Endozoicomonas sp. GU-1: one gene and its partner. The protein of the gene in region 1 interacts with the protein of each later gene in a pairwise test. Links are inferred from orthologs where the notes say so. Each region holds a gene or a part of one and is shown on either strand. Other genes may lie near its edges.

Region 1 (3,752 bases):
CAATTGCTGAATTTGATTATCCAGTTTTTTCTGATGATTTATAAAGGCACCCTGCCTATTCTGATGCTCTGTTAACAGGCCATCACTATCAGCATAAAAGGCTTCTGCCCTGGTTAATCCGTTATACAGAGGATTATATTCACGACTTGCCCGTTCAGCAGAAAAATAGAACGCATAGGTTTGCGATACCAGAATCGAGCCTCTATCCATAACCCGAGCGGTGATAACAACTTCTGTATCGGTATCTGGAATCGGGCTTATGGTTATTGGTCGATTCATTGCCAGGGGTTCCATTTTTAAATGAGTAAGTTGATCTGAATAGACAGAACCCAATTCCTTTATCTCCAACAACTGGTCGATATCCCCTCCCTCAGCGTACATGGTTCCCCTGCCATTCGACCGGGTTCGAACATCAACATCAAGCTCAATCATGTTGAAGGCATTGGTTGGCGCCCTCACGTTTGCACCGGATTTTTTCAATGAAACTGACAGCTGTTTTTCCAGATATCGGGCAACATCTGAAGCGGCATATTTTTGATCAACATAAACGGAATCTGATCCAAGGCGTCCTCTGGCGATAAGGCTCTTGGCAAGCTGGTTGGCAATGACATTCCAATATTGAGTAAATGGAACAGGCTCATATTCCGGTGAGGATACTGCCAGCAACCTGGTTGAAGGAAATAGTCCACCGATCATTAATAAACCTGTAACGACTGACAGGTATAACTGCTTATTAAACACGATACATCCCTATACTGCTTTTTTATTTCAATGTAGCATGTGCAACCTTATTCGTGTTCAGGCTACCTGAACCACTACTCTGAACAAAGTCAGAAATCCGGCATAACAAAATAAGAGCCTGATTTATCAGCCCGATAAAACTGGAAATAATGATAAACCTCAATCGATTATTGACCGAATTCGCTATAGAATCGCCCTCTTTTGTCCAGAACAGGGGTAATGACCTGAATGGATAACCCGTTTTTGGGTGGTGTCTGCGCCTCCCCCCCAGCCATCTCATGAATAAAAGACGATGCTTAACCAGATATTGCCAGTTTTTTTATCTGGCCTGATCATGCTTTCCGGCTTTGTCCAGGCCAACGCCACAGCTTCTGCTGTCCCGTCAGTGGCGGAACCAGACGCTGAGTTCACCCTCTCTGAAGAGCGCTCTCCATGGGCAATAACCCTGTTCGATGACAATCCTCAGGAGAATCAGGCACGTCTCTGGTCCCAGACAAAACTCATGTTCGGTCTGGGCGTTGGTGTGATTGGTGCCCTGGCCGTTATGCCGGAGTCCTTTACCAACTGGGATAAGTCTGACATGAAACAGTTCCACAAAAAGTGGTGGGATAATGTCAGTTCAGGCCCGGTGATGGATGAAGATGACTTTTTCCTGAACTACGTCACACACCCTTACTTCGGTGGTGTTTACTACATCGTTGCACGGGAGTCTGGTTACAACCAGTGGAACTCCTTTGTCTACTCCTTCCTGATGTCCACCTTCTACTGGGAGTACGGTATCGAAGCCATCGCTGAAGTGCCTTCCATTCAGGATATTATCGTAACGCCCATTGGCGGCTGGTTATACGGTGAATGGGCTTACCAGAAGAAGCGCTCGATTGTCGACAATGATGGCCTGGTATGGGGCTCTGCCGGCCTGGGCTCCACGGCGCTGTTTTTCCTGGATCCCGTCGACAGTATTGACCAGTGGATCAATGGTGACCGTGAACAGCCCGTTATGGAAGACTTTGATATCCGTCTGACATTTGCTCCAACCTTTTATCAGGTAGAGAATCAGGATGAAAACCGAAACTATTTCGGCCTGGTCATGACATTCCGGATGTAAGCCTCCTAGTGATGAGAAACAGGGCATTCCAGCCCTGTTTTGCATTAAAATAAGCACAAACTGATTTTTATACTTTTTACTGGTCAAAGGATGAACAAGGAAAAGCGCACACAGATTTTTACCCGGCTTCGGGACGCTAACCCCAACCCAACGACCGAGCTAAACTACAGTACACCTTTTGAACTGCTTGTCGCGGTGATACTGTCTGCCCAAGCCACCGATGTAGGGGTCAACAAAGCCACCGATAAACTTTATCCTGTTGCCAGTACCCCTGAGGCAATACTTGCTCTGGGTGTTGATGGCCTGAAGGAGTACATCAAAACCATCGGGTTATTTAATGCCAAGGCAGAAAACGTTATCAAAACCTGTCAGATGCTGATTGATAAGCACAATAGCGTGGTACCCGATAACCGGAAAGATCTTGAAGCGCTTCCCGGCGTTGGACGAAAAACGGCTAACGTCGTTTTAAATACCGCCTTTCAGCAGCCCACCATGGCGGTGGACACCCATATTTTCCGGGTATCAAACCGAACGGGCATTGCCCCCGGCAAGGATGTGCTGGAAGTGGAAAAACGGCTGGCGAGACTGGTTCCCAAAGAGTTTCTGATGGATGCCCACCACTGGCTGATCCTCCATGGCCGTTATGTGTGTAAAGCAAGAAAGCCACAATGTGGTAGCTGCATGATTGAAGACCTTTGTGAGTTCAAGCAGAAAACATCTTAGACTGACTCACTTTAAACAGGGAAATATCCGCTCATGGCATTCCATTATGGCGTAATAGAAGGGCTGTATGACCAGGAAAACCAGTGGTCCTGGGAGTCCAGGAATGCCTATGCCAGCTTCTGTGCAAAGAAAGGTTTCAATTTCTATATCTACGCACCAAAGAATGATCCTTATCTGCGCGAACAATGGAATCAACCCTGGCCAGAACAGGATTTCCACCACCTGAACACACTGGGTTTGTCGCTTAAACAGAACAATGTGCGTTTTGGTATCGGACTAACGCCGTTTAATGTACGGGAACTGAACCATAAAAGTCGCCAACAGCTGCAACAGAAAATCGCCAGCATCAATCAACTGAATCCACAGATTCTCTCTATTCTCTTTGATGATTTCAGTAACGACATTGATGACCTGGCAAAAACCCAGGCTGACATTGCCAAATTTATTGCCGCAGAAAGCACCGCGACCCAATTTATTGTCGCAGGCACCTACTACTCAAAAGACCCGTTATTGCAGAGAGTCTACGGCACCATGCCCAAAGGCTACTGGTCTGATCTGGGCCAATACCTGGACCCACAGTTTGATATTTTCTGGACAGGCGACCACGTTATTTCCCTTGGCTATGACCAGCCAGGCTTGCAGGAAATGACGGACCAGTTCCAACGCAAACCCTTCCTCTGGGACAACTACCCAGTCAATGATACCGAATGGCTGAAACACCGGCTCAGACTCTATACCTTCACCGGCCGCCCGTGGCAAATCAGCGACTGGTGCCGTGGCCATGCCGTTAACCCGATGATCCAGCCCCGGCTATCCATGATACCGCTGGCCACTCTGGCTGACCTTTACCAGCAGCAAGACCGGTTTGATGGCCATGCCAGCTTCAGGAAGGCAGTGGTTGATCTTTGCGGTCAATCGCTGGCATCGGCCATCGAAGACAACCTGCTCTATTTTACCGAAGAAGGCACGTTGAACTTTTCCGGTTTCACCCGCAAACGCCTGGAAAACACCTTTTCGGTGTTTCAGTCCGAAACAGCCCAACCGTACGTCCGAGAAATTCTCACATGGTTGCAGTCCGGCGAAAAATGCTAGACTGCACTGCAATTGATTCCAACTATCCGATTTCTTTCCAGAACAATAAATGACCGATTCCCTGACTATGACCTCCAAAACCCTGCAACTG
Region 2 (3,700 bases), 1.9 Mb from region 1 along the record:
ATTTAAAAGCCCTGTTTGCAGGTCATTATGTGTCTGATGACATCAGTTATTAAACGATACCCAAATTTCTGTTGGCAGACCCTGAGACAGTTCGGGTTTTAGCCAATAAAATCCTGGGTTGATAGATTGTGAGTAAAAGTGTTTGTTTTTGTTGTCTCTGTTGCGAAGTTTTTCTATAAAAATCAATACTTTTTGCAATAAAAATACATGTAAGTACTGGTACTCATTGCGGGAATTGCTTATCTTGTAGTTATATTGCATTTGATCAGTATCAATTTTTTTTTAAAGCTTTGGCTGTTAGACGAAACTTGTTCGTATGCTTGATGTTGCAAGTAATCAACCATTAACAATAACGATCACAAAGTTTGTTTTAGCAGTATCGATCCCGGAGCCGATTTGTATGCATGATATCGACCCAATAGAAACCAGGGAATGGCTGGAAGCACTGGATTCCGTCCTGGAGCAGGAAGGTGAAGACCGTGCTCATTTTCTGCTGACCCGGCTTTCCCAGCATGCTCGTGCCAAAGGTACGCAGCTGCCCTACGCGATTACCACGCCGTATCGCAATACGATACCACCGGAAAAAGAAGCCCGTATGCCCGGCGACCTGTTTATGGAGCGTCGTATTCGCTCCCTGGTCCGCTGGAATGCGCTGGCTATGGTGATGCGCGCCAACAGGAAGGACAGCAGCCTGGGTGGACATATCTCTTCCTTCGCCTCCAGTGCCACTCTGTACGACATCGGGTATAACTACTTTTTCCACGGCCAGGGCAGTGACCGCGAAGGCGATCTGATTTATTACCAGGGGCACGTTGCGCCCGGTATTTACTCCCGGGCTTTTCTGGAAGGTCGTCTGGACGAGGGCCAGCTGGATAATTTCCGTCAGGAAGTGGATGGCAATGGTCTTTCCTCCTACCCTCACCCCAAGTTGATGCCTGAGTTCTGGCAGTTCCCGACCGTATCCATGGGCCTCGGCCCTCTGCAGGCGATCTATCAGGCCCACTTCATGAAGTACCTGATTAACCGTGGCATGTCCCAGGATCAAAACCGTAAGGTCTGGGCATTCCTCGGGGATGGTGAGATGGATGAGCCGGAATCTCTCGGTGCCATCTCCCTGGCCGGTCGTGAGAAGCTGGATAACCTGATTTTCGTGGTCAACTGTAACCTGCAACGTCTGGATGGTCCGGTCCGTGGTAACGGCAAGATCATTCAGGAGCTGGAAGGTATCTTCCGGGGGGCTGGCTGGAACGTTATCAAGGTCGTCTGGGGCCGTCATTGGGATCCGCTGCTGGCCCAGGACAAGCATGGCAAGCTGCAGGAAGTGATGGACAAGGCCGTTGACGGTGATTACCAGAACTGTAAGGCAAAAGGCGGAGCCTGGACCCGTGAGCACTTCTTTGGCCGTGACCCGGAAGCGCTGAAGCTGGTTGAACACCTGTCGGATGATGATATCTGGCGTCTGAACCGTGGTGGCCATGACCCCTACAAAGTCTTCGCTGCCTACCACGAGGCGGTTAACCATAACGGCCAGCCTACCGTCATTCTTGCCAAGACGGTTAAGGGCTACGGTACCGGTACCACCGGTGAAGCGGCCAACGTCAGCCACAACGTCAAGAAGCTGCCGGTTGATGACCTGAAGCACTTCCGTGACCGCTTTGACCTGCCGATCAAAGACGAAGACATTGAGACCCTGCCGTACTTCAAACCCGACGCTGACAGCCCGGAAATGAAGTACATGCGCAAGCGTCGTGAAAAGCTGGGCGGCTTTATTCCCCAACGCCGCGTAGAAACCGACGTTAAGCTGGAAATTCCGGGCCTTGAGGACTTTGCAGCGGTGACCAAAGGCAGTGGCGAACGGGAAATCTCCACCACCATGGCTTACGTCCGCATTCTGGGTGCGCTGGCCAAAGACAAGAGTCTGGGCAAGCACATTGTACCGATCATTCCGGATGAAGCCCGTACCTTTGGCATGGAAGGTATGTTCCGCCAGCTGGGTATTTACTCTGCGGAAGGCCAGAACTATGAGCCGGTAGATTCCGACCAGGTGATGTTCTACAAAGAATCCAGACAGGGGCAGATTCTCGAAGCGGGCATTAACGAAGCGGGTGCCCACGCCGCCTGGATTGCTGCGGCGACCTCCTATAGCAGCAACAACGTGCCGATGATTCCGTTCTACGCGTTCTACTCCATGTTTGGTTTCCAGCGCACTGGCGATCTGGCCTGGGCAGCGGGTGATATCCAGGCCCGTGGCTTCCTGATTGGTGCTACTGCGGGTCGTACCACGCTGAACGGTGAAGGTCTGCAACATCAGGACGGCCACAGCCATATTCTGGCATCCACCGTACCGAACTGCATCAGCTATGACCCAACCTATGGCTATGAGATGGCGGTGATTATCCAGAACGGTCTGCAACGTATGTATGGCGATGGTGACAATGTCTGGTACTACATCACCGCCATGAATGAAAACTACCGTCAGCCAGCGCTGCCGGAAGGCCCTGAAGTAATCGAAGGCATCATCAAGGGGCTTTACAACCTGGAAGAAAATTCCCGTAACCAGGGGCTTAAGGTCCAGCTGATGGGTTGTGGCACGATCCTTGAGGAAGTCCGCGCAGCTGCCGGTATTCTGCGTGATGAGTTCAACGTGGAATCGGATATCTGGAGCGCAACCAGCTTTAACGAGCTGGCCCGGGATGGTCAGAACGCCAGACGTTACAACATGCTGAACCCTGAAGCTGATAAGCAAGTCAGCTGGGTTGAACAGCAGCTGTCTGGCCGTAAAGGTCCGGTTATCGCCGCAACTGACTATATGAGCCAGTACGCCAACCAGATCCGTGAGTTTGTGCCGGCACCCTTTGTTTCGCTGGGTACCGATGGATTTGGTCGCTCTGACACCCGTGAACAGCTGCGTCGTTTCTTCGAGGTAGACCGTTACTTCATCGTGGTGGCTGCCCTGTATGCACTGGTTCAGGATGGTGAGCTGGAAGCGTCCGTGGTCAGCGAGGCCATCAGGAAGTTTGATATTGACCCGTCCAGAGCTAACCCTCTGTATTGCTAAGTCCGGAACTGAAGAGAAGGTATGAGGAATGAGTGACGAAATCATCAAAGTTCCGGATATCGGCAGTGGTGAGGCAGAAGTCATCGAAATCTGCGTCCAGCCCGGTGATACGGTCTCGGCCGAAGACTCCCTGATTGTTCTGGAGTCTGACAAGGCCACCATGGAAGTCCCGGCACCACGGGATGGTGTGGTGACAGAAGTGCTGCTGACTATGGGTGACAATGTCAGCGAAGGTGCTCCGATGATTAAGATGGCTGCAGCAGCATCTGAGGTTGTCGAGCCCATAGCGGACAGTGGGCAGCCGGCAGAAGCCCCCGTGGCGGCAGCCCCGGTGATTGAAGCGGCCGCCGGTGGCTCCCGGACTGAGTCGGTGCATGTACCCGATATCGGTGCTGAAAATGTGCCGGTCATTGAGGTGAGTGTGAAGGTTGGGGACACCGTTGCCCTGGAAGACTCATTGATTGTTCTGGAGTCCGACAAAGCGACCATGGAAGTGCCTTCCCCGGTAGCAGGGGTGGTGACTGCGATTCACGTCAAGGAAGGTGATGCCCTGAGTCAGGGTGATCTGGTGATTGACGTTGAAGTGTCTGGTGGCGCAGCAGCACCGGCTGTCAGCCAGCCAGCGCCTGCAGCCGCTGCACC

Evidence for each region.
Region 2: the proteins of nth (region 1) and aceE interact in binary tests that used the Escherichia coli proteins (3 or more experiments, as listed by UniProt). The link is inferred for Endozoicomonas sp. GU-1 from one-to-one orthologs.

What each region holds. Positions count from the first base shown.
Region 1 is NZ_CP114771.1:4,874,920-4,878,671, reverse strand. Bases 885-3,752 are described here. They hold nth (endonuclease III), read left to right. Parts: upstream 885-1,936; coding sequence 1,937-2,569; downstream 2,570-3,752. Other genes in these bases: dapE (succinyl-diaminopimelate desuccinylase), read left to right, coding at 3,711-3,752; O3276_RS20325 (beta-N-acetylglucosaminidase domain-containing protein), read left to right, coding at 2,603-3,661; O3276_RS20335 (DUF3943 domain-containing protein), read left to right, coding at 1,034-1,846. In the rest of the region: O3276_RS20340 (hypothetical protein), read right to left, coding at 1-696. UniProt on the Escherichia coli protein: DNA repair enzyme that has both DNA N-glycosylase activity and AP-lyase activity. The DNA N-glycosylase activity releases various damaged pyrimidines from DNA by cleaving the N-glycosidic bond, leaving an AP (apurinic/apyrimidinic) site.
Region 2 is NZ_CP114771.1:2,991,830-2,995,529, reverse strand. What follows is about bases 1-3,258. They hold aceE (pyruvate dehydrogenase (acetyl-transferring), homodimeric type), read left to right. Parts: upstream 1-400; coding sequence 401-3,058; downstream 3,059-3,258. Other genes in these bases: O3276_RS12245 (dihydrolipoyllysine-residue acetyltransferase), read left to right, coding at 3,087-3,258. Outside these bases: more of O3276_RS12245, read left to right, coding at 3,259-3,700. UniProt on the Escherichia coli protein: Component of the pyruvate dehydrogenase (PDH) complex, that catalyzes the overall conversion of pyruvate to acetyl-CoA and CO(2).